3 regions of the Bradyrhizobium sp. HKCCYLS3013 genome follow, and region 3 is predicted to be linked to each of the others. Evidence: predicted binding sites of a transcription regulator. Region 3 holds the regulator's gene; each other region holds the start of a gene.
What was found. Region 3 encodes LexA, which represses DNA repair genes until DNA is damaged. Its sites were predicted from a motif close to TGTTCNNNNTGTGTTCNG; they were not measured.
Positions count from the first base shown of each region.

Region 1: a site for LexA is predicted at 3,893-3,910, ahead of ACQR1F_RS15005 (helicase-related protein). Genes of this name have one in related genera too.
Region 2: a site for LexA is predicted at 4,337-4,354, ahead of ACQR1F_RS11005 (PA0069 family radical SAM protein). Genes of this name have one in related genera too.

Region 1 covers NZ_JBNPTK010000007.1:75,534-85,216, forward strand. Annotated here, with positions in the region: gene ACQR1F_RS14985 (hypothetical protein) at 1-154, shown strand, start outside; gene ACQR1F_RS14990 (T6SS phospholipase effector Tle1-like catalytic domain-containing protein) at 215-1,477, opposite strand; gene rpmB (50S ribosomal protein L28) at 1,820-2,128, opposite strand; gene ACQR1F_RS15000 (DUF3108 domain-containing protein) at 2,737-3,513, shown strand; gene ACQR1F_RS15005 (helicase-related protein) at 4,052-7,609, shown strand; gene ACQR1F_RS15010 (RNA-binding S4 domain-containing protein) at 7,683-7,940, shown strand; gene fdxA (ferredoxin FdxA) at 8,054-8,392, shown strand; gene ACQR1F_RS15020 (CarD family transcriptional regulator) at 8,892-9,683, shown strand, end outside.
Region 2 covers NZ_JBNPTK010000005.1:6,001-15,683, reverse strand. Annotated here, with positions in the region: gene ACQR1F_RS11015 (hypothetical protein) at 1-1,652, opposite strand, end outside; gene ACQR1F_RS11010 (phosphoketolase family protein) at 1,759-4,176, opposite strand; gene ACQR1F_RS11005 (PA0069 family radical SAM protein) at 4,365-5,543, shown strand; gene ACQR1F_RS11000 (VOC family protein) at 5,563-6,012, shown strand; gene ACQR1F_RS10995 (ribonuclease HII) at 6,089-6,943, shown strand; gene ACQR1F_RS10990 (glycosyltransferase family 39 protein) at 7,152-8,660, shown strand; gene ACQR1F_RS10985 (uracil-DNA glycosylase) at 8,808-9,626, opposite strand.
Region 3 covers NZ_JBNPTK010000003.1:345-10,027, reverse strand. Annotated here, with positions in the region: gene ACQR1F_RS06785 (ComEC/Rec2 family competence protein) at 68-2,371, shown strand; gene ACQR1F_RS06780 (hypothetical protein) at 2,760-3,200, opposite strand; gene lexA (transcriptional repressor LexA) at 3,491-4,189, opposite strand; gene ACQR1F_RS06770 (molybdopterin molybdotransferase MoeA) at 4,395-5,606, opposite strand; gene ACQR1F_RS06765 (LysR family transcriptional regulator) at 5,817-6,770, opposite strand; gene ACQR1F_RS06760 (MBL fold metallo-hydrolase) at 6,855-7,787, shown strand; gene ACQR1F_RS06755 (alpha/beta hydrolase) at 7,800-8,789, shown strand; gene ACQR1F_RS06750 (hypothetical protein) at 8,838-9,497, opposite strand.

The DNA.
Region 1 (9,683 bases), on a different contig from region 3:
ACGGCAGGTCTGTCATCTCGAGACCTGCTTCTGCACGCGCAACCAGGCGTTCGCCTATCTGCAACGGAACCGCACGGCGTTCGAGCAGATGGCGCGCGAGCAGTTTGCCCGTGGCGAGGTGACCGACGGCGTCATCCATCTGCGCATGATCTGAGGCGATCCGCCACACGCGGGCCTCCGAAGGCCGTGCTCGACGCGCAACGCGCTGTTGCTGCTACTCCGCCTTCTGTTTGACCGGAAGCGGAATGCGCTCATAGGACGCGGGCAGGTTGACGGGGCGATAGTCCTTCGATTCCGCGATCCGCATCAGCACGCTCTCATGAACGAAGGCGCCGTCGGGGATGAAGCGCGGTTCGCCATTCGGAATGTAGAAGCCGAAATGCGCCTTGCGTTCCGGCCATTCCTTGTACGTCGCGCTCTTCGGCAGCCATTCGAGCACCCGCCAGGCCGCTGTCATCGAATCGTGCAGCGGTCCCTGGACGCTCGGCGCCACATAGGAGAACGGACTGTTCTTGCGCTGCACGCCCCAGGCGAGCTGGTTCACCGTGCGCGGATTGACCGTGAGTCCCGCCTCGACCGCCTCGTCGATCATCCACAGTAGCGGATATTTCGACGCCGCCGACTGGACCTCGGGATAGCCGCCGCCGACGTCGGAATGCACGCCGGCGAACCACACCTGTTTGGCGTCCTGCGGGCGCGCCTGCGCCTTGTTGAAGCGGTTCGGCGTGAAGGTCTGCGGCATGCCCCACGGCTTCAGCCGGAACATGCAGCGGCGCTCGTCGATCGCCGCAGCCTGGCGGAAGATCTTCACGCTCGGGTTCTCGATCGTGAAGGCGAGCTCCTCGAGGCTCGGCAGCGCGAACAGCCGGTCGGTGCGCGGCACGATCACGCTCGCCACCGTGTCCCACACGCCGACGAAATGGATCGTCGGCCAGCGCGCCGAGGTGATCCGCGCGAACTGCGCGGCGTGGTCGTCGCGGCTCTCCGGGATCGGCCCGTCCTCCTCGGTGCTCTCGAGCTCCTTGGTGATGCCGCGCCCGGCCTTCGGATTGTCCGAGGAGTACTTCTTGTAGGCGATCACGCCCGGGCCGACGAGATTGATCTGACCCGGCGAGATCAGCCCGATCTTGTGGATCAGCCCGGCCAGCACGCGCACGGTGTAGGCGCCCCGCGAGAAGCCGAACAGAAAGATGCGGTCGCCGTCCTCGTAATGCGTGGCCAGGAAGGAGTAGGCGTTGATGACGTTGTCGTCGAGGCCGTAGCCGGTCGCGAGCCCCAGCACCATGTTGAAATTGGCCTTGAAGCGGTGCCAGGTGTCGGGCTGGGTCAGCGTGCCGACGCCGGGATCGTAGAATACGGCCTGATGCGGTGTCGTCTTGTCGGTCTTGCGCAGGCAGCGATAGAGCTTGAGTACGTTCGAGATGTTCTCGCTGATCTCGTTGCCGGTGCCGTCGCAGCAGATGACAATATTCTTCATGGCAAAGGAATGTCCGCAATAATGCTACCGCAACGAGTGTAGAGCATCCGGCTGGTGTTGGGGAGGTCGGTTCCCTATGGCACTTCGTCTGGGTCGCTGTTGCGCGCGGCGCGGCCGACATGGCGGAGTGACTGCTGGGCGCCGTTGTACGAACGGATGGTCACCCGACCTGTCCTGCCGCCCCGCGCCGGCTGCCTTGTCCAGAGTTGTCAGTTGATCACGGCATCCGCAAGCAAAACGGCCGGATCTCTCGACCCGGCCGTTTCGACATCTCGTTCAGCTCGAAGCCCCGCTCGTGACGCGTCCGGCTTCTGCATCAATCTTGAATTTCGGTTGGCTCTCTCAGCTCGCCTTCGCGACCGGGGCAGCGTCCGCCGCCTTCTTCTCGATGGCGCGCTTCAGCTCCAGCGCGCGCGGCGACAGGGTCGCGGCGTTGGCCTTGAGCAGATAGGCGTCGAGGCCGCCATTGTGGTCGACGCTCTTGAGCGCGTTAGTCGAAACGCGCAGGCGCACGTTGCGGCCGAGTGCATCCGAGATGAAGGTCACGTTGCACAGGTTCGGCAGGAAGCGCCGCTTGGTCTTGATGTTGGAGTGGCTGACCTTGTGGCCAACCTGGGGACCCTTGGCCGTCAGTTCACAGCGCCGCGACATGGCAATAAATCCTCTCTCATCCCCGCACCCTTCGTCCGCCTATGTCGGCGGGCCGCGGGGGTCCAAAACTCGTCCAGCTCGTCTCTGGGAGATGCGGTCCTATAGGGGGGATGCGGCTTTTCGTCAAGGTTTTGAAGGCCGCAGCAAATACAGGGAGCCGGGCCGGCGAACCTGGAGGACGCGACCCATGCCTCCTCCTGGTCGGGCCGAAATCGCCGACCAGCAGAAAAGCAGGCGTGTAATCAATAGTATAGCCGGCAGTTTAGACCATATAAAGGGCGCATTCGGACGTGATGGATGGATATCCCGCGAACGGTCCGGAATGGCGGCATGCTGGCGCGGTCGGAGGTTCGCGGCTCGGTTCCGGCAGCGCTGCGGACGACGGTTCTGAGTGCTGTTCAGGCGCAAAGCGCTGGACAAACCGCCATTGTCGGACGGTTCGCGTTGTTTGAAGGCGTTTTTGGCTTAAGTAGCAAGGACGGCGCGTCGGATCGGTCCGGCGCTCAGGCAGGCGGATCGGCAGGATCATTCGTCACGTGACCATCATCTCGGTTCCCTCATTTCTCTCGGGCCGCCTGGCCGCGGCCGGGGCAGCGCTCTGCCTGTTGTTGCTGGCGCAAGGCGCCCAGGCGCAGGCTCGGTTGGACGCTCAATACGAGGCGTCCCTGGCCGGCATCCCCGTCGGCAAGGGCACCTGGGCGGTCGAGATCGGGGATGATCAGTATGGTGCTGCGGCTCAGGGCGGCACCGCCGGCCTGCTCAAGAGCTTCTCGCAAGGATCAGGCACGGGCTCGGTGCAGGGACGCGTCGTCAACGGCGCCCTGGTCGGCCAGAGCTACCAGGCCTCGACCTCCACGGGAAAGAAATCGGAGCAGATCCGCATCAATCTGCAGAACGGCACCGTGAAGGACTTCGCCATCGAGCCGGCGCCTCCAGTCGATCCCGACCGCATTCCGGTGACGGATGCCCACAAGCGCGGCGTGCTCGATCCGATGACGGCCTCTCTGGTGCGGGTGCCGGGCAATGGCGAACTGCTGTCGCCGGACTCCTGCCGCGGCGCTGCGCCCGTGTTCGACGGCCGCATGCGCTACGAGCTCAAGCTCGACTACAAGCGCATGGAGAACGTCAAGGCTGACAAGGGCTATCGCGGTCCGGCGCTGGTCTGCGCGATCTACTTCACGCCGGTCGCGGGCTACATCCCGGACCGGCCGGTCATCAAATATCTGGCTCAGGCCCGCAACATGGAGATCTTCTTCGTGCCGATCGCCGGCACCCGCGTGCTGGTGCCGTTCAAGATGGTGATCCCGACCCCGCTGGGGACCGCGATGCTGGAGGCGACGTCGTTCATCACCCAGGCGGCGCCGCACGTCGCCAAGACCCAGTAGCGCCTCGTATCGCTGCTCCTCCACATCCGAATCTCGTCGCTGTGGCACGGCCCCGTCAGCGGCTGAGCCGCAACAGCGGCCGTGGCGTGAAGGTCTGGCGGCATGCCGTCCGCTCTCGCTTGAATGCGATGGAGATTCCGCGTTGACCTCCGATTTGCCGGTCCCCGTATGGATGCTGTCTGCTGCGCGTGAATCCGTTTGACTCTTCCCTGATTCTGATTCGACTCGGGACGCCCTGAAATGCGCGCCAGTTCCATCGCGAAAGCGTTGCTTGTGGAGCCCGCGAAAACTTGATCTAGTGCTGGCTTGATCGCAGAGCGCGAGATGTTGCGGTGAACGAAGCCTGAAAGCCGACAGAGTCAGCGATTCCTTCGCGATTCGTTCTCAAGGCGTTCCGAAGCTTAAGCTGCGGCACTATATGCGTCACAATGTGAGACAGGGGTCAGCATCTCAGCCTCTCCAGACACACGACAATTCCGCATCCGTCGCGCGTGAACGACGCGCTTCCAACGCCGGCTTCGAGACCCACATTTAACGAATGGCTTTTTCGTCCTCTTCGGCTGCCTCGCCTTTCGAGCGCACGTCCGACCGTGCTCCCGGAAGCGGCGTCACCGCCGTGCTCGGCCCCACCAACACCGGCAAGACGCATCTGGCGATCGAGCGCATGCTCGCGCATTCCTCCGGCATCATCGGACTGCCGCTGCGGCTGCTCGCGCGCGAGGTCTACAACAAGATCGCCGATCGCGTCGGCAGCGAGGCCGTCGCGCTGATCACCGGCGAGGAGAAGATCAAGCCGAAGAACCCGCGCTATTGGGTGTCGACGGTCGAGGCGATGCCCAGGGATCTCGACGTGTCGTTCCTGGCCGTCGACGAGATCCAGATCGCGTCCGATCTCGAGCGCGGCCATGTCTTCACCGACCGCATCCTCAATCGCCGCGGGCGCGACGAGACGCTGCTGCTCGGGGCTGCGACGATGCGCCCCATCATCGAGCGGCTGTTGCCCGGTGCGTCGATGGTGACACGGCCACGATTGTCGCAGCTCGAATTCGCCGGCGACCGGAAGATCACGCGGCAGCCGCGCCGGACCGCCATCGTGGCGTTCTCGGCTGACGAGGTGTACGCCATCGCCGAGCTGATCCGCCGCCAGCATGGCGGCGCTGCTGTCGTGCTGGGATCGCTGTCGCCGCGCACGCGCAACGCGCAGGTGGCGATGTTCCAGAACGGCGACGTCGACTATCTCGTCGCCACCGATGCGATCGGCATGGGGCTCAATCTCGACGTCGATCACGTCGCCTTCGCATCCGACCGCAAATATGACGGCTATCAGTTCCGCCGGCTCACGCCGTCGGAGTTTGCCCAGATCGCCGGCCGTGCCGGACGCGCGACACGTAACGGCACGTTCGGCACCACCGGACGTTGTGCGCCGTTCGAGCCCGAGCTGGTCAATGCGCTCCAGAACCACACCTTCGATACCGTGAAGGTGCTGCAATGGCGCAACTCCAGGCTTGATTTCGCGTCCTTGAGCGCGCTCCAGGTCTCCCTGGCGATTACGCCGGGGCATGACGCGCTGACGCGCGCGCCGACCGCGGAGGATCTGCGCGTGCTCGATCATGCCGCGCGCGATGCCGAGGTGCGCGACATGGCGCATGGCGCTGAAGCGGTCGAGCGTCTCTGGGAAACCTGCCAGATTCCCGACTATCGCAGGCTGTCGCCGGCTGCCCATGCGGAGCTGGTGACCACCGTGTTCGGCTTCCTGATGCAGAAGGGGCGTATTCCGGACGCCTGGTACGCGGCCCAGGTCGATCAGGCCGACCGCGTCGATGGCGACATCGATACGCTGTCGGGGCGGATTGCACAGATTCGCACCTGGACCTTCGTGGCCAACCGGCCCGACTGGCTGCGCGACCCTGATTATTGGCAGGGGATTACCCGCGAACTCGAAAATAAATTGTCAGACGCCCTTCATGAACGGCTCACGGAGCGTTTCGTTGATCGTCGTACCAGTGTATTGATGCGGCGCCTGCGGGAGAACAGTGTTTTGAATACGGAAATCGGCAAGACCGGCGAAGTGATCGTTGAAGGGCACGCGATCGGCCGCCTGGATGGATTCACCTTCGCGCCCGACGCCGCCGAAGCCGGCTCGGAGGCCAAGGCCTTGCAGGCTGCTGCCCAGAAGGCGCTGGCCGGCGAGATCGAGGCGCGCGCCGAGAAGCTGTCCGGCGCGCCCGACGAGCACATCGTGCTCACCGCCGACGGCACGATGCGCTGGACCGGCGACGCGGTCGCCAAGCTGGTCGCGGCCGACGACGCGCTGCATCCGCGCCTGCGCATCATCGCCGACGAGCGGCTGACGGGTGCTGCGCGCGACAAGGTCCAGGCGCGGCTCGATCTGTGGCTGAAGACGCATATCGAGAAGCTGCTCGGCCCGCTGTTCGAGCTGTCCAAGGCCGAGGACATCACCGGCATCGGCCGCGGCATCGCGTTCCAGCTCGTGGAGGCGCTCGGCGTCATCGAGCGCGCCAAGATCGCCGCCGAGATGAAGGATCTCGACCAGCCGTCGCGCGCCACCTTGCGCAAATATGGCGTGCGCTTCGGGGCCTATCACATCTACGTCCCGGCACTGCTCAAGCCGGCGGCGCGCGCGCTCGCCGCGCTGCTGTGGGCCGAGAAGCAGGGCAATGTCGACATGTCCGCGCTGACCGGCGCCCAGCATCTGGCGAGCTCGGGCCGTACCTCGTTCCCGGTCGACAAGGCGCTGCCGCGCGATGCCTATCGCGTGCTCGGCTATAAGCAGGCCGGCGAGCGCGCCGTGCGCGTCGACATCCTGGAGCGGCTGGCGGACCTGATTCGTCCCGCCCTGGCCTGGCGCGACAATGCGCCGGGCGAGAAGCCGGCCGGCGCCTTCGACGGCCGCGGCTTCGTGGTGACGCAGGCGATGACCTCGCTCACCGGCTCGGCCGGCGAGGACTTCGCCTCCATCCTGCGCGCGCTCGGCTATCGCATGGAGAAGCGTCCGCCGCTGCCGCCCAAGCCGATTGAGAAGCCCGTCGAGGCTGCTGCCATCGCGGAAGCTGCTGCTGCCGAAGCCGCTCCGGCAGATGCGCAGGCTGTGCCGGGCGAGGACCTCGCAGTTGTCGCCGGCGAGCCGGCCGACGAGCAGGTTCCCACCGTCGCGGAGGCCGCCGTCGCTCCGGTGACCGAGCAGGCCGTCGCCGTGCCCGCGATGGTCGGTGAGGAGCAGCCGGAAACCACGTCGGGATCGGCCCTGGCATCGCTGCCGACCGTCGATTTCGTCACGCCGGATGTGGCGGACGCCGCTTCCATGGCCGAGACGGCTGCCGAAAGCGTCGTCGCCGAGGCGGAAACCGCCGTCGCTGCGGATGCGCCGCAGCCAGAAGCCGCGGAGGCCGTTGCGAACGAGGCAACAAGCATCGGCGACGCTTCGGCTGAAGCTGCCGCGGCGGAAACTGCTGCTGGATCGACCGCCACCGAGGCTTCTCCCGCCGAGGCCTCGCCTGCTGCCGAGCCCGTCCTGGTCGAGGTCTGGCGGCCGGGCGGGCGGTCGGAGGAGCGCAGGCCGCGCCACGACCATCATCATCGCGGCCGGCCCAACCGTCCGCAGCATGAGCGCGGGCAGGGGGGCGGCGGCGGTCAGGCATCGGCCGGGACCGCTCCGGCCGAGGGCGGCGAGGCGCGCGAGCGCCATCACCGCGGCCATGGCCGGCGCGACCGGATGAAAGAGTTCGGCAAGGACTTCCGCAAGGGCCCGCCGGAGGCGGGTGCGGCGCCAGCCGAGGGCGCATCGGCGCCGGCGCGCGAGGATCGCGGGCCGCGCCGCGATCATGATGCCAAGGGGCGCGACCAGAACCGGGATCGCAACAAGGGCGGCAAGTTCGGGGGCGACCGCGAGGGGCGCGGTGGCCGCGACTTCGGCAAGGGCGGCCGCGACAAGCGCGACAGCGGCCCGGCGCTGCGGCCCTACGCATCGAGCAGCGGCGGCGGCCGGGATCGCGACCGTCCGGTCGATCCCAATTCGCCGTTTGCCAAGCTTGCTGCGCTCAAGGAGCAGCTCGCGGGGAACAACCGCAAGGACTGAGCGGCAAGATCGGTTGGCAAGATTGGTTGGAAGGACAACGCCGACGTCCGACACCCCGTCAGAGCGCCAGCGCATCGACAAATGGCTGTGGCATGCGCGGCTGGTGAAGGCGCGCACCAGCGCCGCGGCGCTGGTGTCGTCGGGGCATGTCCGGGTCAATGGTGTGCGCGAGACCTCGCCGGGCCATGGGGTGAAGACCGGTGATGTGCTGACCATCGCGCTCGATCGCAGCGTGCGCGTGCTCAAGGTGACCGGCTTTGCCGCGCGTCGCGGCGACGCCGCGTCCGTGCGCGGGCTCTACGACGACCTCGAAGGTCGCGGCCGAAGTTGATTGGTTGCGCCGGCGCAATTCCAATTCAGTTCTTCGCCCCGCTTCACTTGCGGCACACCACGTCCTGCGCTAGTCCAAGCCAGCCGATTTGTCGATCCGTTCCGGAGCCCTGGATGACTTACGTCGTCACCGAAAACTGTATCAAATGCAAATACACCGATTGCGTTGAGGTCTGCCCGGTAGACTGCTTCTACGAGGGCGACAACATGCTGGTGATCCATCCGGACGAATGCATCGATTGCGGCGTGTGCGAGCCGGAATGCCCGGCCGACGCGATCAAGCCGGATACCGAGCCGGGGCTGGAGAAATGGCTGGGCGTGAACGCCGAATATGCCAAGTCCTGGCCCAATATCACGCAGAAGAAGGACCCGCCGGCGGATGCCAAGGAGCACGACGGCGAGGACGGAAAATTCGAGAAATATTTTTCATCGAAGCCGGGCGCCGGAGACTGACGGGTCACCTCTGCGCTGGCGCGAGAGCGGCGCCGGCAATTCTGCCGCTGGCCGTGGCTGATTGGAATCGCCACGCGGAAACAATGGCCTAGAACGAGATTGCGGCGAGCGGGAACCGCCGCATGAGTTGTTCTATTCCGGCACGCTTCACTTAACCCTAACTTCGTGGACCCGTCACAATACCGCCCCTGCGGCCTCTAAATCATTGATTTTTGCGGTAAATGTGCTATATATAGCACATTCTCAGAGCCGAACCCGGCCATGCGTACCTTTTTTTGGCCGCCCTTTTAGGTTCCCGCAACATCAAACAGGGGCGTGGCAGTTCCGCGCGCAGGCTGTGTCACAGAAAACGCGTAAAAAGAGTGCTTCCAAGAGTACAAAAAAAGCCGCCGCGGCCAGCCGCAGCGTTTCCAAGGGCCGTGCCCGGGCTCCTGTAAAGGAGATTCGGGCTGCCGCGAAGGCCTCGGCTGCCAAGTCCACCAAGAACAAAAGAAGCGCAATGCCTGAAAAGACTGCCAAGACTGCCGCGAAAGCATCCGCCGCGAAGACCACTCTTGCAAAGGACTCTGTTGCCAAGGCTGCGCCCGCCAAGGCCGCCGCTGCGCCCAAGGCTGCCACCAAGACCGCCATTCCTGCGGCTGCTGCCCCTGTTGCCAAGCCCGCCGTCGCCGCTAAGCCGGCTGCTCCCGTCGCGGCCGCGCCGCGCGTCGAGGAGAAGAAGCTGCCGACCCAGCGCCAGGGCTTCAAGACCAACGAATTCGTCGTCTATCCGGCTCACGGCGTCGGCCAGATCCTGGCCATCGAGGAGCAGGAGATCGCGGGTGCGAAGCTCGAGCTGTTCGTCATCAACTTCATCAAGGACAAGATGACGCTGCGCGTGCCGACCGCCAAGGTCGCCAATGTCGGCATGCGCAAGCTGTCCGACCCGGCGCTGGTCAAGAAGGCGCTGGAGACCCTGAAGGGCCGCGCCCGCGTCAAGCGCACGATGTGGTCGCGCCGCGCCCAGGAATACGAAGCGAAGATCAATTCGGGCGACATCGTCGCCATCGCCGAGGTCGTGCGCGATCTGTATCGCTCGGAGTCGCAGCCGGAGCAGTCCTACAGCGAACGCCAGCTCTATGAAGCCGCGCTCGACCGTCTCTCGCGCGAGATCGCCGTCGTGCAGCACTCGACCGAGACCGAGGCCGTCAAGGAGATCGAGACGCAGCTCGCCAAGAGCCCGCGCCGCGGCGCCAAGACCGAAGCCGATGCGGTCGCCGAGGGCGATGCGGAAGGCGAGGGTGATGACATC
Region 2 (9,683 bases), on a different contig from region 3:
GCCGTCTCGATTCCGCCAATGGCGACCTTGCAGAGTTCGGCCAAGGCTGCCGACAGCGTCGGCGGCATCGCAGCCGGCGCGAGCGAGGCGATGAACGCCGCCTGTTCGAGCTCGTCGACCGTCTCTTCGACCCGGTCGACCAGTTGCGCGATCAGCGGCTCGGCATTGAGCCGCGTGATCTCCTCGCGGGCTTCGATCGCGATCCGGTCGGCCTTCTGTTCGATCCTGCTGGCGCGTGCGGCCAGCAGCTTGCGGTCGCCGGAAACACCGGACTGCAGCGCACTGAGATCGCGGTTCAGCGCGGCGGCGAGGTCGTGGGCCAGGCCGAGCTGGCGCATCACGATCGCGAGCAGCGCACCGTCGGCACGATCGAGATGCCGCACCAGATCGGCTTCGATCTGGTCGCGGACCAGCCGCACCGAGCGGCCGGCCTGCAGGCCCTCGGTCGCAGCACGCAACGCGGCCTTGAGAAATTCGACTGCAGCGGTGCGGCCCAGGGCGCGATCCAGACGTTCGCCGAAGCCGATACGATGGGGCGCCGCGTTCCGGACGGCCGCACCCAACAGTTCGTTGCCGCCGAGCTCGAGGAAGGCGCGGTGGCCGATCCGGTTGCGCGCCGCCCAGTCGAGAAGTCTGATCGCATCATCCTTGGACAGCCAGGTCCGCAGCAGTTTCCGGGCCTTGTTCCAGTCGATCAGGAACACCAGCGCGGCGCCGAGTGCCGTGAGGAAATCGTCGCGCGCTTGCGCGGTGTTGCCCTGGAATTGGCCGGTCACCAGGTAGAACGCGTTCTCGTCCGCGAGGTTCGTCCCGGTGTGACGGTCGAGACCGCTCCAGGTCGCCGCGAAACCATCGAACAGGCGAACGAAGAACTTCGCGCGGGCGAGGTGAACGTCGGTGTAGGTGACCGTGACCGTCAGACCTTGGACCGCGATCACCATGACATGCGCATCGGTGGTGCCGATGTCGTTCTGGATTAGGAGGCGTTCGCCGGCGCGGGTCGCCATCGTGTCCAGGCCGGGATGGTCGAACTTGAGTGCGCGCGTCGCGTTGAGCCCACGCATGAAGGCGACGACAGCGGGCTTGTCGTCAGCGGCGAGCCCGTACACATGAGCTCCGTCGAGCGTGTCCTCGGCGCAGTCGGCCGCGATGCGGTTGAGCGCCTTGTGGAGATCCATCACCAGCCGGTGCAGGCTGTCCGCTTCTTCCTGGGCGCCAGTCAGACGCGCGACGCGCGTGAAATCGATTTCGTCGCCTATCGTCAGCAGGCCCGCGCGTTGCATCGTGCCGAGCCGGCGTTCGGCAGACTGGCCCTCGGAGCTTCGTCCGGCGTTGACCGCGCGGATCATCGCGCGCGTATCGTTTTCGATATCACCGATCAGCGCGGCGAGACCGGGAGCGGCAAGGCGTCCGGTCGCGGTGCGATGCGCGCCGCCGATCAGGCTCGCGAGATCAGCCGGTGCGATGCGCGCGGCGCGGCACTCGGTCGAGAGATCGGTCGGCCGCTGTTCCGGCGCCTGAGCGTGCTGGGCGGCGGCCTGCAGCGCGCTCATGCGCACCTTGACACGGTCGTTGGCAGCGAGACCGTCGGCAATCAGTGACGGCAGCAGGATGTCGGCTTCGCCGAGCTCCTTGATGATCTGGGATTTCATGACGGCATCGATCAGGTTTCCGATGCCGTCACCGTGCCTCAGCACCGCACGCAAGTCCTTGCGTTGGATCATTCATCGAACCGTCATATAAGGTGTGCGGGCGACGTCAGTCGCCTGCCTGTGTCGGCATGGTGCCGCCGGTGCTGTTCGGCCAGACCCAGTCGCGGATCTCGGGCATGTCCTCGCCATGCGCCCGGATGTAGCGGGCATGCTCGATCAGTGCGTCGCGGAATTTCTGCTTCACATGGGCCGCCGACACGCTGAGGCCGGGCACGCGCTCGATCGCCTCGATGGCGAGGTGGAAACGGTCGAGCTCGTTGAGCACGACCATGTCGAACGGCGTCGTCGTGGTGCCTTCCTCGATGAAGCCGCGCACGTGCATGCCGGCATGGTTGGTGCGGCTGTAGGTGAGACGATGGATTAGATACGGATAGCCGTGATAGGCGAAGATCACCGGCTTGTCGGTCGTGAACAGGCTGTCGAAGTCGCGGTCGCTGAGGCCGTGCGGATGGTCCTGCTTCGGTTGCAGGGTCATGAGGTCGACGACGTTGACGACGCGGATCTTGAGGTCGGGCAATTCCTTGCGCAGCAGGTCGACGGCAGCGAGCGTTTCCAAAGTCGGGACGTCTCCGGCGCAGGCCATCACCACGTCGGGCTCCTCGTCGGCGGGCTCGGTGCCGGCCCACGACCAGATGCCGATGCCGGCGTCGCAATGGATGGCCGCATCCTGCATCGACAGCCATTGCGGCGCAGGCTGCTTGCCGGCGACGATGACGTTGATGCGGTCATAGGTGCGCAGGCAGTGGTCGGCGATCCACAGCAGCGTGTTGGCGTCCGGCGGGAAGTAGATGCGGACGATGTCCGCCTTCTTGTTGGCGACGAGGTCGACGAAGCCCGGATCCTGGTGGCTGAAGCCGTTATGGTCCTGCCGCCAGACATGCGAGGTCAGGAGATAGTTCAGCGACGCGACCGGGCGCCGCCACGGCAGCTCGCGTGACACTTTCAGCCATTTGGCGTGCTGGTTGAACATCGAATCGACGATGTGGATGAACGCCTCGTAGCAGGAGAACAGGCCGTGGCGGCCGGTGAGCAGATAGCCTTCCAGCCAGCCCTGGCAGAGGTGCTCGCTCAGCACCTCCATGACGCGGCCGTCATGGGCGAGGTGGACGTCGTAGGGCTCGATGCCCTCCATCCACACCCGCTCGGTGACCTCGAACACGGCATCGAGCCGGTTCGAGGCGGTTTCGTCCGGGCCCATGATGCGGAAGTTGCGTGTCTCTGCATTCAGCGTGATCACGTCGCGCAGGAACTTGCCGAGTTCGCGCGTGGCTTCAGCGATGGTCTGGCCCGGAGAGGACACGTCGACCGCAAAATGCTGGTAGTTTGGGAGCTTGAGCTCACGCTTGAGCAGGCCGCCATTGGCGTGCGGGTTGGCGCCCATGCGCCGCGCGCCCTTCGGCGCCAGCGCCTGCAGCTCCGGCATCAGCCGGCCCTGCGCGTCGAACAATGTGTCCGGCTCGTAGCTCTTCAGCCAGGCTTCGAGCAGCGCGAGATGCTCCGGCTTGCCGCGCGGATTGGCGATCGGCACCTGGTGGGCACGCCAGAAACCTTCGACCTTGAGGCCGTCGACCTCCTTCGGGCCCGTCCAGCCCTTCGGGCTGCGCAGCACGATCATCGGCCAGCGCGGCCGTTGGATCGTTGCATCCGGCTGACGCGCATTCTGCTGGATCGAGCGGATGCTTGCGAGCGCGACATCGAGCGCGTCCGCCATCTGCCGATGCATCGCCTTGGGCTCGGCGCCTTCGACGAACAGCGGCTCATAACCGTAACCTTCGAACAGGCATTTGAGCTCGGCGTCGCCCATGCGGCCGAGCACGGTGGGATTGGCGATCTTGTAGCCGTTGAGATGCAGGATCGGCAGCACCGCGCCGTCATGGGCCGGGTTCAGGAACTTGTTCGAATGCCAGGACGCGGCGAGCGGGCCGGTCTCGGCCTCGCCGTCACCGACCACGCAGGCCACGATCAGATCGGGATTATCGAACGCCGCGCCATAGGCGTGCACCAGCGCGTAGCCGAGCTCGCCGCCTTCATGGATCGAGCCCGGCGTTTCCGGCGCCGCATGGCTCGGAATGCCGCCAGGGAAGGAGAACTGCCGGAACAGCTTGCGCAGGCCATCGGCATCGCCCGTGATATCCGGATAGATCTCGCTGTATGTGCCTTCGAGATAGGTGTTTGCGACCATGCCCGGACCGCCATGGCCGGGACCGCAGATATAGATGACGCTGAGATCCTGGGCCTGGATGGCGCGATTGAGATGGGCGTAGATGAAATTCAGTCCGGGCGTCGTCCCCCAGTGGCCGAGCAGGCGCGGCTTGACGTGCTCCGCTTTCAGCGGCTCGCGCAGCAGCGGGTTGTCGAGCAGATAGATCTGCCCGACCGAGAGATAATTGGCCGCACGCCAGTAGCGGTCGAGCAGGTCGAGATCATCGGCCGGGATGGTCTGGTGGGAAGACGTGATATTCATGTAACCTCGCTTGCCGTCCGCTTCGCGCCCGCGGGAGAGTGCATTAGAGTAACGCCGCACCGTCCCGTTCCAGTGCGCTGCGAGGATAGAACGGGAATGTGATGGTTGGCCTTGCGCCGGCTCAGAACCACTGCGCAAATGTTCTCCTTTGTTCTTGTAATGTTCGCTTTGTGTGCTATGTCTTGGCCATGAGCCGAGCATCTTCACATGCCCTCAAGCGCCCGCCGGTCCCGGTGCCCTCCGAGCCGGCGGGCGCGCCTTCTTTCGGTCCTGACAAGGACTTCCCCGAACTCGCGGTCGCCATCGAACGGGGCCGGCGCCGCGGCCGGGGTGCACAATCCAATGCGAGCGGCCGCTACGAGGCGGAGGCGCGCGTTGTCTTCGACGACGGCTGGCAGAGCCTCGAAGATCTGCCGCCGTTCAAGACCACGGTCGCGACCGATACCTCGCGCAAGGTCATCACCCGCAACGACTCGCCGGACATCGGTTTCGATCGCTCGATCAATCCGTATCGCGGCTGCGAGCACGGCTGTGTCTACTGCTTCGCGCGGCCGACCCATGCGTTTCTCGGGCTGTCGCCTGGCCTCGACTTCGAATCCAAGCTGTTCGTGAAGCCGGATGCGCCCGCTCTCCTGGAGAAGGAGCTCGCGGCCAGCGGCTACGAGCCGCGGATGATCGCGATCGGGACCAACACCGATCCCTACCAGCCGATCGAGCGCGAGCGGAAGATCATGCGCGGCATCCTCGAGGTGCTGGAAAAGGTTGGCCATCCCGTCGGGATCGTCACGAAGTCGGCGCTGGTGATGCGTGATGCCGACATCCTGGCGCGGATGGCCAAGAAGAACCTGGCGAAGGTCGCGATATCAGTGACCACGCTGGATCCGAAGCTGGCGCGCACCATGGAGCCGCGGGCGTCGACGCCATCGAAGCGGCTGGAGGCGCTGCAGGCGCTCTCGAAGGCTGGCATCCCGACGACGGTGATGGTGGCGCCGGTGATCCCGGCGCTCAATGACAGCGAGATCGAGCGCATCCTCGATGCCGCCGCCCATGCCGGGGTCAAGGAAGCCTCCTATGTGCTGCTGCGGCTGCCGCTGGAGGTGCGCGACCTGTTCCGCGAATGGCTGCTCGAGCATTATCCCGACCGCTACCGCCACGTCTTCACCCTGATCCGCGACATGCGCGGCGGCCGCGATTACGACTCGCAATGGGGCACGCGGATGAAGGGGACAGGCCCGATGGCCTGGATGATCGGCCGCCGCTTCGAGATCGCCTGCGAAAAGCTGGGGCTGAACAAGCGCCGGACCAAGCTGACGACCGATCATTTCGTCCGGCCGAAGGGCGGCGGGCAGCAGCTCAGCCTGTTCTGACATGTGTGGAGGTGGCGCGATGAGTGCAGGTGCGGTTATCCCGCGGTTCACCGTCATCACACTCGGTGTATCCGAGATGCGGCGGAGCATCGCCTTCTATGCATCGCTCGGCTTCGTCAGAAAATTCCGCGCGACCGGCGAGGAAGTGGCATTCTTCGACACTGGCGGGACGGTGCTGGCGCTGTACCCGTGGAGCGCGCTCGCCCACGACGCGGGTGTGCCGGACACGCCGCGGCCGCAGGCATTCCGCGGCGTGACGCTGGCATGGAACTGCCGTTCGGACGCCGAGGTCGATGCGGCGCTCGCGTCGGCAGTGGAGAAGGGCGCGCTGCTGCTGAAGCTCGCGCAACGGACCGACTATGGCGGTTACAGCGGCTATTTTGCCGATCCGGACGGTCATGTCTGGGAAGTGGTGGTGGCGCCGGGAATCGATGTCGGCGACGATGATCGGGTGCATCTGCCGGCGTAGCCGGTTGCTGGAGAGGGTGCGAATAGCGGGGAATTGAGGTCCGTTCGGGTTGCACCGCCGCGGGCCGTTCCGCACCATGCCGGCCATGATTCGCGATCAGTCAAAGAAACCGGGCAGGGCGAAGGCCGCCAGCGGTGCCGTGGCGAAGAGCGCCGCTGCAAAGGCCGGGACCAAGCCTGCGCCGCAGAGCGCCAAGGGCAAGACCGCCGCCAAGCTCGGCAAGGGCGTCATCGCGGTGGCGCCGCCGAGCTTCCGGCGGGAGCGTGCGCTGCTGAAGCAGGGGATCTGGCCGGTCGCGGGCTGCGACGAGGCGGGACGGGGGCCGCTGGCTGGTCCGGTGGTCGCTGCTGCCGTGATTCTCGATCCCGCGCGCATTCCGAAGGGGCTCGATGATTCCAAGCGGCTGAGCGCGGAGCAGCGCGAGGCGCTGTTCGACAAGATCTGCAAGACGTCTGCGTTTGCGGTGGCCGTCGCCTCGCCGGCCCGAATCGACCGCGACAACATCCTGCGTGCCTCGCTGTGGGCGCTGTCTCGCGCCGTGAGGGCGCTGCCCGAGGCGCCGAAGCACGTGTTCGTCGACGGTCGCGACCGCATCGACGTCGATTGCGCGTGCGAGGCGGTGATCGGCGGCGATGGTCTGGTGATGTCGATCGCGGCCGCCTCGATCGTCGCCAAGGTCACGCGCGACCGGCTGATGTGCGCACTGGCGCAGGACTGCCCTGGTTACGGATTCGAGCAGCACAAGGGCTATGCTGTGCCCGAACACCTCGCCGCATTGGACCGGCTCGGCCCCTCGGTACATCATCGCAGCCTGTTTGCGCCGGTCGTCGCCGCCCGGCGCAAGCATCAGCCCTGGACCGAGGTGCCGGAGCCCGACCTTTTCGCAGAGGTGACGGTGGTCACGTCCACCGAAATCTCGCTCGGGGCCTGATGCTGGTTGCCTCGATCGCGCCGCGGTCTTAAAGCTTGAGATAGCGAACCGGCACGAATTGTCACTCCTCGCAGCGGGGGCGGTCTTGTGCGCCTCGATCATGCGGTATCGATTGCGGGCGTCGGACAGCGAGGCTGCTGCGGATGAGGGACGGTTCTGCCGGCCTCTTCGACGTCCTCAGCGATCCAGCTAAGCGATCCAGCCGTTCATGCGTTTCACGTCACTGGTTGTCGAACTGATCCGCGCAAGGCCGCGGCTGGTCGTCGTCATCGTGGTGCTGTGCCAGGCCCTGATGTGGCTCGGCGTGGCCGTGCTGTTCTATCGCAGCCCGCCCGGCCAGCTTGCCACCACCATCGCGTTCGGACGCGAGTACCAGGTCGGCACCGATCTCGGCCCGCCACTGTCGTTCTGGCTGTCGGACATCGCCTATCGCCTCGCCGGCGATCATCTGCTCGGCGTCTACGTGCTGGCCGTGCTGTGCTCGGCGCTCAGCCTGTGGGTGATGTATCTCCTCGCGGCGGCGATCGTCGGCGGCCAGCAGGCGGTGCTCGCCGTGCTGCTGACCATGACCATCACCGCGTTCGGTGCGCCCACGCTGGAATTCGGTCCGGAGGTGCTGGCGCGTCCGCTCTGGGCGCTGCTGCTGCTCCATAGCTGGCGGATTCTCGGCGAGGGCCGGCGCAACGCCTGGTTTGCCTGGTCGATCGAAGCTGGCCTGCTGCTGCTGACCACGCCGGCCGCCGTCGGCCTGCTGCTGCTGATCGCGGGCTTCGTGGTCTCGACCGCGCAGGGCCGCCGCGTGCTGCGCTCGTTCGATCCGCTGTTCGCGCTGCTTGTGGTGGTGGCGCTGGCACTGCCTTATCTCATTTTCGTGCTGCGTTCCGACAGCGTCGGCCTACCGGCGCTGCCCGTTCTCGCCGAGCTTTCGGTGCGCGCCTGGCATTGGCTCGCGCTGGCGGGGGGACTGCTGCTGGCGATCTCGGCCGTGCTGCTGCTGGTGCTGCTCGACGCCGGCTGGATCGATCGCGGCGAGACCGATGCGCCGATCATCTATCGCCGCTCGGTGCCGCCGCTCGCGCGCGACTTCGTCTATTGCTTCGCGATTGCACCAGCGCTGGCGGGCAGTCTGATCTCCGCTCTGTTCGGCCTCCCGACCGTGTACGGCGGCACTGCCGTGACCCTGACCATGGTCGGCCTTGCCATGGTGGTCGCGTCGGGCGATCTGATCTATCTGCGGCGGCAGCGGCTGCTGCGCCTGGTCTGGGCGGTTGCGGTCGCCGCGCCCGCCATCCTCGCGGCGGGCAGCGCTGTGGTGCTGCCGTTGCTCGGCGACCGCGAGGTCGCGACGGCGATGCCGGCCCGCGACATCTCCCGTTTCTTCGTCGAGAGTTTCGAGCGCCGTACCAACCAGCGGCTGCAGGCGGTCGCCGGCGATCCGCAACTCGCCAGCCTGGTCGCGCTCGGCCGCCGCCGCGCGCATCTGTTCCTCGATGCCACCCCGCAGCGGACACCCTGGGTCACGCCGGCCAAATTCGCCGAGAGCGGCGGCGTCGTGGTGTGGCGCGCCTCCGACACGGTCGGCACCCCCCCGCCGGAGATCGCCCAGCGCTTTCCCGGGCTGGTGCCGGAGGTGCCGCGCAGCTTCGACTGGCTGATCAACGGCCGCCAGCCGGTGCTGCGCATCGGCTGGGCGATCGTGCGACCGAAAGGGCCGTAGCGCTTCGCCGCGCTCTCCGTCATTGCGAGGAGCGCAGCGACGAAGCAATCCAGAGTCGTGGGCGGGACTCTGGATTGCGTCTGCCTACGCCCAAGAAGGCTTCGGCGGACAAGGCGCTTCGCTCGCAATGACGGGGGAGACTGGCGCTCAGACCGCCAGCACCGTCGCGATCGCGCGCAGGTCCTGCCAGGACAGCCGCTTGTAGGACGGCGAGCGCAACAGATAGGCCGGATGGAAGGTCGCGATCGCGCGGATGGTGCGCTTGCCGGTGTCGTAGTCGCGCCATTTGCCGCGCGTGCGCATGATGCCCTCGGTGGTGCCGAGCAGCGCCTGGGTCGACGGGTTGCCGAGCGTCACCAGCACGTCCGGATCGACCAGCTCGATCTGACGGCGGATGAACGGCAGGCAGATCTGCGTCTCCTGCGGCGTCGGCGTACGGTTGCCGGGCGGGCGCCAGGGAATGACGTTGGCGATGTAGACCTTGCTGCGGTCGAGCCCGATGGCGGCGATCATGCGGTCGAGCAGCTTGCCGGAGCGGCCGACGAATGGCAGGCCCTCGATGTCCTCGTCGCGGCCGGGCGCCTCGCCGACCAGCATGATGCGCGCCTGCGGATTGCCGTCGGCGAACACCAGCCGCGACGCCGTCTGCTTCAGCGCGCAGCCGTCGAAACTCTCCAGCAGCGCGCGCAGCGCCTCCAGGGTCGGCGCTGTCCGCGCCGCCTCGCGGGCCGAGGCGACGGCCGCTTCCGGCGGAGGCGGCGGTTCGCCGCGCGGCGGAATGATCGCCGGCGCCGCCAGCCGGCCGGCCTGCGGCGCCGCCGCCTGACGGGCGGCAGGAGCGGCAGCAGCCGCGGCCTCAGGCTCCACCAGCCTGTTGATCGGCTCGTCGGCGAGCGCGCAATCGACTCCCGCCTCCAGATAGAAGGCGAGCAATTGGCGGACGTCGGGGAGGGGCTCGGGGGTCATCATGATCGATCGTCGCCACAGTGTACGCCGCCTCGGCGCATGGCGGAATGCATTTCG
Region 3 (9,683 bases):
CTGCTAGGCGGCCTCGCGCAGCTTCCGATAGCCTTCCCGCCCGGTCGGGTAGCGGGTGGTGTTGGCAATGGCGGAGCCGGTCAGGCCGCCAGCAGGACGTCCAGGAGGGCGGCGCGGGATCGCGGGCGTGATGGCCGACGTCTGGCCGCCGCGGGGCGCGCTGGCCGGCGGCTGGCCCGCGGTCGGCTCGAGTGCCTCGTCGGCATTCGCCGCGCGCCTCAAGATCTGGGCGGCCGAGGAGGCCGGGGCGGGCCGGCTGCTGCCCTGGGTGCCGGTGGCATTCGGGGCCGGCATCGCGCTGTATTTCACCGCCGATCACGAGCCTGTGCTCTGGATCGCCGCGATCGCGGCGGCGCTGCTCTGCCTCGTCGCCATCATGATGCGGCGGCATCGGCTGTTTCCGGCGGCCGTGATGATCGCGGCGGCGGCGTGCGGCTTTGCCACCGCGACCATCAAGACCGCGTGGGTGGCGCATCCGGTGCTGGCGCGGCCGCTGTATTCGGTGGCGCTGTCCGGCTTCGTCGAGGCGCGCGACATCCGCGAGCGCAGCGACCGCATCGTGCTGCGCGTCACCGCGATGGAGAGCCCGCGCAACGCGATCACGCTGGCGCGCGTGCGGCTCGCGGTGCGCAAGGGCGCGGCGCCCGAGGTCGGCAGCTTCGTGCAGCTCAAGGCGCGGCTGCTGCCGCCGATGGCCCCGGTGCGGCCGGGCTCCTACGATTTCGCGCGCGACATGTTCTTCCAGGGCATCGGCGCCTCCGGCTTCGTGATGGGCGCGATCACGACGGCGCCGCCGCCCCAGGCCGTCGGCTTCGGCCTGGGCTATGCGGCGGCCATGCAGGGCCTGCGCGACGCGATCGACGCACGCATCCGCGCCCGCCTGTCGGGCGACGAGCGGGCGATTGCCACCGCGCTGCTGACAGGCCGGCGCGACGCCATCACGCCCGATGTCAACGACGCGATGTTCGTCTCCGGTCTCGGCCATGTGCTGTCGATCTCAGGCTATCACATGGCGGTCGTGGCCGGCGTCGTGTTCTTCGCCGTGCGCGCGCTGCTGGCGCTGATCCCAGGCCTTACCGTCAGCCACCCGATCAAGAAATGGGCGGCGGCCGCGGCGCTGGTCGCGGCGGCGTTCTATCTGTTGCTCTCAGGCGCGGAGGTCGCGACCCAGAGATCGTTCTTCATGACGGCCGTGGTGCTGATCGCGGTCATGGTCGACCGCCGCGCCGTCACTTTCCGCACGCTCGCGGTCGCGGCGATGATCGTGCTGATCGCAGCCCCCGAGGCGCTGGTGCATCCGAGCTTCCAGATGTCGTTCGCGGCAACGCTCGGCCTGGTCGCGCTGGTGCAGTTCGGCCTGCCCAGGCTGTTCGCGACGCCGGACAGCTCCACGACGCAGCGCGTCGCGCTGTGGGGCGGGCGCGAGCTCGCGATGCTGCTGCTGGCCTCGCTGATCGCCGGGCTCGCGACCACGCCCTATGCCGCCTTCCATTTCCATCGCGTGACGCCCTATGGCGTGCTCGCCAATCTCGCGGCGATGCCGGTGGTCTCGGCGCTGGTGATGCCGGCCGGCCTGATGGGCCTGCTGGCGGCGCCGTTCGGCCTGGACGGCATCTGGTGGTCGCTGATGGGCCTCGGCATCGACTGGATGATCGCGGTGACGCGCTGGGTGGCGGCGCTGCCGGGCGCGGTCGGGCGCATCCCGGCCTTCGGCATCGGCCCGCTGATCCTGGCCAGCCTGGGCGTCATCCTGATCGGCCTGCTGCGCACACCGCTGCGCTGGTTGGGCGCCGTGATGCTCTCGGCCGCCACCGTCTGGGCGGCCGCGACGCCGCTGCCCGACGTCCTGGTCGCCGGCGATGGGCGCGCGGTGGCGGTGCGCGGCCGTGACGGACGCCTGCATGTGATGCGCGCCGGCAAGGATGTGTTCGCCACCAAGGAGTGGCTCGCGGCCGACGCCGATGCCCGGCTGCCGGCGGACGCCTCGCTCGCCGATGGCGTCTCCTGCGACGAGGCGGGCTGCGTGGTCGCGATGGCCGACGGCCGCTTCGCCGCCATGACCTTGCGCGCTGAGGCGCTCGCCGACGATTGCGCCCGTGTCGCGCTGATCGTCACCGCGCGCGCCGCGCCGTCATCCTGCGCGGCGGCCGTGATCGATCGCGAGCGGCTGCGGCAGCAGGGCGCCTTGTTGCTGGTGCAGCAGGGCAAAGGCTTCGCCGTGACGCCGGCGCGCGCCGGCGGCACTGACCGCCCATGGTGGCCGGCGCCCGCCGAGGCCGGCGAGTTCGACACGACGCTGACGCCGCGTGCGCCGGCCGCGCGGCTTCAGGACGCGACGCCGCCGGAGACGGAGCAGGGCGAGCAGGATTGAGCGCCCGGGCAGCTCGAACGTGCCGAGATGATACTCGGTGTCGTCTGGTCCATCGAACAGCGAGGGCCCTTCGACCAGCGTGAAAGCAGCGCCCGGATAGCGTTGCCAGATGGCGACGTCATCAGCCGTGACCGTCAGCCATCCGAACGCGAGCATGTAGCGGCCGGGCTCGGTGATCCGTCCGGCCTTGTTCCAATCGATCTTGTTGACCACGGCGGCAAGCTCCCCCGGCAAACAATGCCGGCCGAGGGATGTCGTTCCTATCCGATGCGATGCCGGGGCGTGAGATTCGCCCGAGAGGACTTTGCGCTTGCAGAACCCAAGTTGACCAAGTCTCCCACCGTCGAAAGCGCGCTCACGACCGACAGAAATGCCGACGCGCAGACCCTCAGGTGATGCTGATGCGGCGAATCGGTGTGGCCGGCGACGTCGGCACATCCTCGGCGATGTCCGGGCGACGCTCTGCCGGCTGCTTGCTGACCGGCAATTGCAGCACGGTGACGCGCTGGCCCTCGCAGAGCTGGGTCACCAGCACGTGGCGGCCGTCGGCGAACTCGATCGCGTCGTGATGGCGATCGGGAATGTGCGTCTCGATGCTGTTGAACTTCGCGACGCGCTCGCGGATCGTCCGGGTCCAGAGCCAGCGGCTGTCGTAGCGGACGTCCTCGGCGAAGGCCAACTCGGTGCCGGGCAGCATGCAGACTGCGACGGTCGGCTCGCTCTCCAACGCGAAGCCGCGGGTGGCGGTGCCACGGAAGGTCATCGAGATCAACGTCTCGCCGACCTTGGCGGGACGGGACGCAACCGCATGGAGGCTGTAGTCACACATCGGATCGCTCCTCGTTGAGAGATAGCCGACCCACGCTCCCCCCGGACAGGCGCAGGCCTCTATCAGAGTGGACATCGATGGTGATGTTAGCGCGCGCTTCGCGGCAATTCTGCGCTGATCTGCATCGCGTGTGCCCGCGGCCGATCACAAGCGTTTGAGCATGCCGCGCTGCACATCATGAAGTGCATTCGCGTGTGGCGTATTTTGCTGGCTGCTTCCAGCTTGGCTGGCTTCTCGCTCGGCGGCGACAGCGCGTGCGCCCGCCGCCGATCGACCGATCCCATTCGCGATCAGTACTTGCGGTACAGCCCGACCAGCTTGCCTTGGATCTTCACCCGGTTCGGCGGCAAGATGCGCACCTCGTAGGCGGTGTTGGCCGGCTCCAGCGCGATCGATGCGCCGCGGCGGCGGAAGCGCTTCAAGGTGGCTTCCTCATCGTCGATCAGCGCCACCACGATGTCGCCGGTGTCGGCGGTCTCGTTGCGCTGGATCAGCGCCATGTCGCCGTCGAGGATGCCGGCATCGACCATCGAGTCGCCGCGCACCTCGAGCGCGTAGTGGTCGCCGTTGCCGAGCATGTCGGCAGGTACGCTGATGGTGTGGCTGCGCGTCTGCAGCGCCTCGATCGGGGTACCGGCGGCGATGCGGCCCATCACCGGCACCGCCACGGGGCGCTCGCCATCGTCCAGCGCGGGAGTGCTGGTGCGCACCTTGCCGAGATTGCCCTCGATCACCGACGGCGTGAAGCCGCGACGGTTGCCCGCGGCCTGCGACAGCTCGGGCAGCTTGATCACCTCGATCGCGCGGGCGCGATTCGGCAGCCGGCGGATGAAGCCGCGCTCCTCGAGCGCCGTGATCAGGCGATGAATGCCGGACTTCGAACGCAGATCGAGCGCATCCTTCATCTCGTCGAAGGACGGCGGCACGCCGGCTTCCTTGAGCCGCTCGTTGATGAACCGCAGAAGTTCGTACTGTTTGCGCGTCAGCATCTCGACCTGGTCCCCGGTTTGTTGTCGTCCGAGTCCAGGAGCTGCGCCTTGAGCACAAGCCGGCTGAGAGCGCCCTGGAGTCGGACCGTCATCGCGTCGCCCGCAACATACTAAAAACAAATCATGAACGGACACTATATGTTCGATGTGTGTTCCGCAATCCTAAAAATATGATGAACGGACCGGGCTTTACCGGGGAAGCGGCTCAGTTCGGCAGGCGCAGGATCTCGCACGGGCTGCCGGCAGGCGCCTTCGGCGCAAACGCCGGCCGGATCACCAGCGCCTGCGACAGCGCGAGATTGCCGAGCAGCGACGAATCCTGCTGCGTCACCGGTGTTGCGACCAGGGTGCCGTCGGCGCGCTCCTTGAGCTGCGCCCGCAGATAGTCCTCGCGCGAATCGTTCGCCCCCAACTCGCGGCCGAGCAGGGCGGTCTCGCGCGGCATCACGGCCTCGTCGCGGCCGAGCAGGCGCCGAATCAGCGGCACCATGAACAGGATGGCGCAGACATAGGACGACACCGGATTGCCGGGCAGTCCGATCACCCTGATGTCGCCGAGCCGTCCGTGCATCATCGGCTTGCCCGGCCGCATCGCGATCTTCCAGAACGCCATTTCGACGCCCTCGGCCTCCAGCGCCTGCTTGACCAGGTCGTGATCGCCGACCGAGGCGCCGCCGGTCGTGATCAGGACGTCGGCCTCGGCCGCGCGGGCGCGCCGGATTCCAGCGACCGTCGCCTCCATCGTATCCGCGGCGATGCCGAGATCGATCGGCGTCGCGCCCTCGCTGCGGACCAGCGCCCGCAAGCCGTAGCCGTTGGAATAGACGATCTGCCCCGGGCCGGGCGTCGAGCCCGGCATCACCAGCTCGTCGCCGGTGGCGAGCAGCGCCACCTTCGGCCGCCGCCGCACCGGCAGCGCCGGATGATTCATGCTGGCCGCCAGGGATAGGTCGCGGTCGCTGAGTCGGCGCCCGGCCTTCAGCAGCACCATGCCCTGGTGGAAGTCGACGCCGGCCGGCCGGATGTGCCGGCCTGTGATCGCGGCCTCGGTGATCACGACATGGCCGTCCTCGGCGATCGTGTCCTCCTGGATCACCACCGCGTCGGCGCCTGCGGGGACAACGCCGCCGGTGAAGATCCGCGCCGCCTCGCCGGGCCCGACCACGCGATCGAACGGCCGTCCCGCCGCGACCTCGCCGATCACCTTCAGCCGCGCCTTGGCCTTGGCTGCGTCGGCCGCGCGCACCGCATAGCCATCCATCGCCGACATCGCCTGGGGCGGCTGCGTCCGCAGCGCCGCGAGGTCGCGGGCCAGGATGCGGTGATAGGCCTCGTCCAGCCCGACCATTTCCTCAGCCAGCGGCTCGGTGCCGGCGAGCACCGCGGACAACGCATCGGAGACCGGCATCAGGGCCATGGGATTACCTTCGGACGAAGACGGGCAGATCGACTGAATCGCGTTCTAACCGAACGCGCACGGCGCGGCCAAGGGCCTAACCCCTCTCTGCGTTCCGATCGCCTGAAGGTGTGTCGCCCGGCCCGACGCCTCACGATCGCGCGAGAAACTCTGCAATCATGCCGGGGGGCAGTCGCGATCTGCTCACGTGCACACGGAGTCCAGACGGAGCTATCCGGCAGCCGCGCGACAGGCGGCGCGCTCGGTGGTGTGCAGGATGTTTGCCACCATGTTCCGCAGCCAGACCGATGCGGCATCGCGGTCGAGCTGCAGCGGCCAGACCATCGAGACCGCCGGCAGCCGCAACTTCAACGGCGCCGGACAGAGCGCCAGCCCAAACCGGGGTCCGTAGAGCCTTGCCATCCGGGTCGGGATCGTGGTGATCACCGGTGAGGCGGCCACCGTCGCCAGCACGCTGAGGAAATCCGAGGAGGCCGAGACCACGTTGAGCTCGGTCCCGATCTCATCCAGCGCCGCCTCCAGGCAGCCCTGCAGGCTGTTGGTCAGCGTCACCAGCGCGTGCGGAAGCGACAGATAGGCATCCAGGCCGATCGGCGCTTTCATCGCGATGCGCTTTGGATTGTAGACGCAGCTCAGCGCCTGCTCGAACAGGAACTGGGATCGGTGCCGCAGCGCCACCGCCTCGAAGCAGCCGACGCCGACATCCAAGGCGCCCTCGTCGAGCAGACGATGCACCTCGTTGCGTTCGGTCGGACGGCTGAGAAGCCGCACGCCGGGCGCCGTTCGACGCAGCTCCGCCGTGAGTTCGGGGATCAGCAGCAGCTCGACCTCGCTCGAGAATCCCAAGCGGATGGTGCGCTGCTCGGTCGCTGGGTCGAACTCCGGTGCGGCGTGCAACGCAGCCTGCATCTGGGCCAGCGCCGCCCGAACCGGTCCGGCCAGCACCGCAGCCTTGGGGGTCGGCTGCATGATCGTGCCGACGCGGACGAACAGCTCATCCTGCAGCAGCACGCGAAGCGTCGACAGCGAATGGCTCATCGCCGGCTGCCCCACCTTCAGGCGCGCCGCCGCGCGTGTCACGCTGCGCTCCTGCATCAGCGCGTCGAACGCGACCAGCAGATTGAGGTCGAAGGAGCGAAGATCGAAATGATCGATGGACTGCATGAGTTGGATCGATTTGAGGAATGCATGACCTAATCGTAGATCTCGGCCCAGACAAGATCACCGTTCGGATCGAGGCCGCCAAACATGCAGGACATCACGACCTATCGCGTCGGGGACGCCACCATCAGCAGGATTTTCGAGATCGGTCTCGATGCGGTCGAGGGGGAGTTTCTGTTTCCAGGCGTGGACGCCGCCAGCATCGCCCGCGAACGCGGCCGTTTCGGGCCGGGATCGGTCGATCCGCGCACGGGATCGCTGCGCCTGAGCATCCATAGCTGGCTGGTGCGGACGCCGGAGCGCGTGGTGCTGATCGACACGGCCACCGGCAACGACAAGGAGCGGCCCGGCGCGGCCGTTCTGCATCGCCTGAACGAGCCGTTCCTCGACCGATTGCGGGCGGCCGGCGTCGCCCCCGACGATGTCGACCTCGTCCTGATGACGCATTTGCATGCGGATCACGTGGGCTGGAATACGCAGCTTGCCGATGGCCGCTGGATGCCGGTGTTTCCGAACGCCCAGCACGTTTTCTCGGGCCGAGAGCGCGCCTATGTCGCCGCCCTCTCGGCCGGCGACGGCTCGGACGCCGCGATCAGGGATGCGGCCGGGCTCGGACCCATGCTGCATCCACCGATGCCGGGGGTCTACGAAGACAGCGTGCTGCCGATCGTCGAGGCCGGCCTCGCGCGCGAGATCACGGTCGATGGCAGCGAGGTCGTCGACGGCTTCCGTTTTGTGCCGAGCCCCGGTCACAGCATCGATCACGCCTGCATCAGCTTCAGCTCGCGTGGCGAGCGCGCGCTGTTCTGGGGCGATGTGCTGCATCATCCGATGCAGGTCGCGCATCCGGACTGGAATTCGGTCTATTGCGAATTCCCGGAGGCGGCGCGGACCTCACGGCTATGGGCGATGAACCATGCCGCGGAGACCGGCTCCCTCGTGTTCACCACCCATTTCGCCGAGTCCTCGGCCGGGCGCGTCAGCCGCGACGGCGACCGGTTTGCCTGGCACTTCGCCTGATCCGAGATGGCCATGATCGATAATGCAACGTTCTCCTCGCGCATCGTTTCCGAGCGCCGCCTGATCGAAGGTCCGGTGTCCGACGTCCAGCTTCAGCTCATCAACAAGCGCCGGCACGACCTGCAACGCTTCTCGGCCGAGCGCACGCTGGTGATGATGCACGGCGCCACCTTTTCGTCCGCGAGCCTGTTCGACGTCGCGGTCGATGGCGCCTCCTTCATGGATGTGCTGGCGCAGGCCGGCTACGACGTCTGGGCCGTCGACGCGCGCGGCTACGGCGGCTCCAGCCGGCCGCCGGAGATGTCGCGCGCGCCAGAGGAAGGTTCTCCATTGGCCAATGCGTGGACCGCCGTGGACGATTTCTCTGCCGCAGTGGATTTCATCCGCCGGCATCGCGATATCCCGCGCGTCAATGTGCTCGGCATGTCCTGGGGCGCCACGATCGCCGGCATGTTCGCGAGCGCGGCGAACGCGAAGCTCGAGAAGCTGATCCTGGTGACGCCGCTCTGGCTGTCGAGCGAGCCGCTGCGCATCGACGCCGGCGGACCGCTCGGCGCCTATCGGATCGTCACCCCGCGCGCGTTCGAGGCGGCATGGCGCGGCGCCGCTCCGGAGCACGCGCGGGACAAGCTGATTCCGGACGGCTGGTTCGAGACCTGGGCGCAGGCGACGCTCGCGACCGATCCGGACTCGCCGTACCCCGACGCGATCCGCGCGCCCTCGGGCGCGGTACAGGACGTCCGCGCGCATTGGACCGCGGCCAGGCCGACCTATGATCCCGGCAGCATCAACTGCCCGGTTCTCCTGCTCTCGGCGGAATGGGATGTGGATGTCAGCTTCGAGATGGCGCACGACCTGTTCGTTCGACTCGCGAGCGCGCCGTACAAGCGCCTAGTCGAGATCGGCCAGGGCACGCACATGGTCCTGATGGAACGGAATCGACAGCAGGCGTTCGATGCAGTGATCGGATTTCTCGACGAACGCGCCGTGCCGGCGCGTTGATCATGGCGCGGACGATCTGCAACGGGCGGACGGCTTTCGTGCGGTCTGTTAGAGCGGATGTCGAATCCAGACATTCGGCTCGACATAGGCGGCATGGTCGTGCGCGACCGACGCGAGCACAGGCACGAGAGCACAGGGGATCTCGATCTCACCCGATCGATCGAAGGTCACGCCGGTCCATTGCGACCACTCGGCGAGCGTGCCGACGATGGTCATCGAGCACGGCGCGATCTTGACGATCTCGCCGCCGATGCGGATGTGCGTGCGCAGCCAGGAATCCGCGAGCTGGCCGTCTTCGCGCCGCTGATCGAGATAAGCGCGCATCGGCGTCCGCGGCACCAGATGCTTCTGGTTCGGCCGCACCGGCGCGTACAGCTCGGCAAAGCCTTTTGCGCGCGCGCCGTCCTTCAGCGCCGCCAGCATGGCGAGCGAGCTGCCGGGCACGCGCGCCTTCGGCAGCAGCGCGATCTCGAGCGCGCTCATCGTCGTCGGCTGCCGCCCCAGCAGGCGATCCTCGTGACCCCAGCGGATCACCTCGTCCCAGCCCGCATCCGGCAGCGTCCGGCGGCCCTCGATGCCAAAGGCGAAGGGAATGGCGAAGCCGCGTCCGACCACCTCGTTACCGGCCAGCGCCGCATAGGCGCAGTCCAAATAGTGGTCGAACACGGGCGGGTCGAAGTACAACATTGCGGTCCGGTCCTGACGCATGAAGGGGGGCCAAAGACCATCGAGCTCGGGCGAGAACACGCGCGGGATCAGGTCGGGCCGGTCACGCAAACAGATGATGTCGAGGGGCATTCGGTTCTTCCGGGCGGCGGGCGTGCAGGAGCGGACAGCTTAGGCGGTCGGGCCGTCCGCGGCCAGCGGACGCGCCGGGAGGCGGGCCGGACGGCG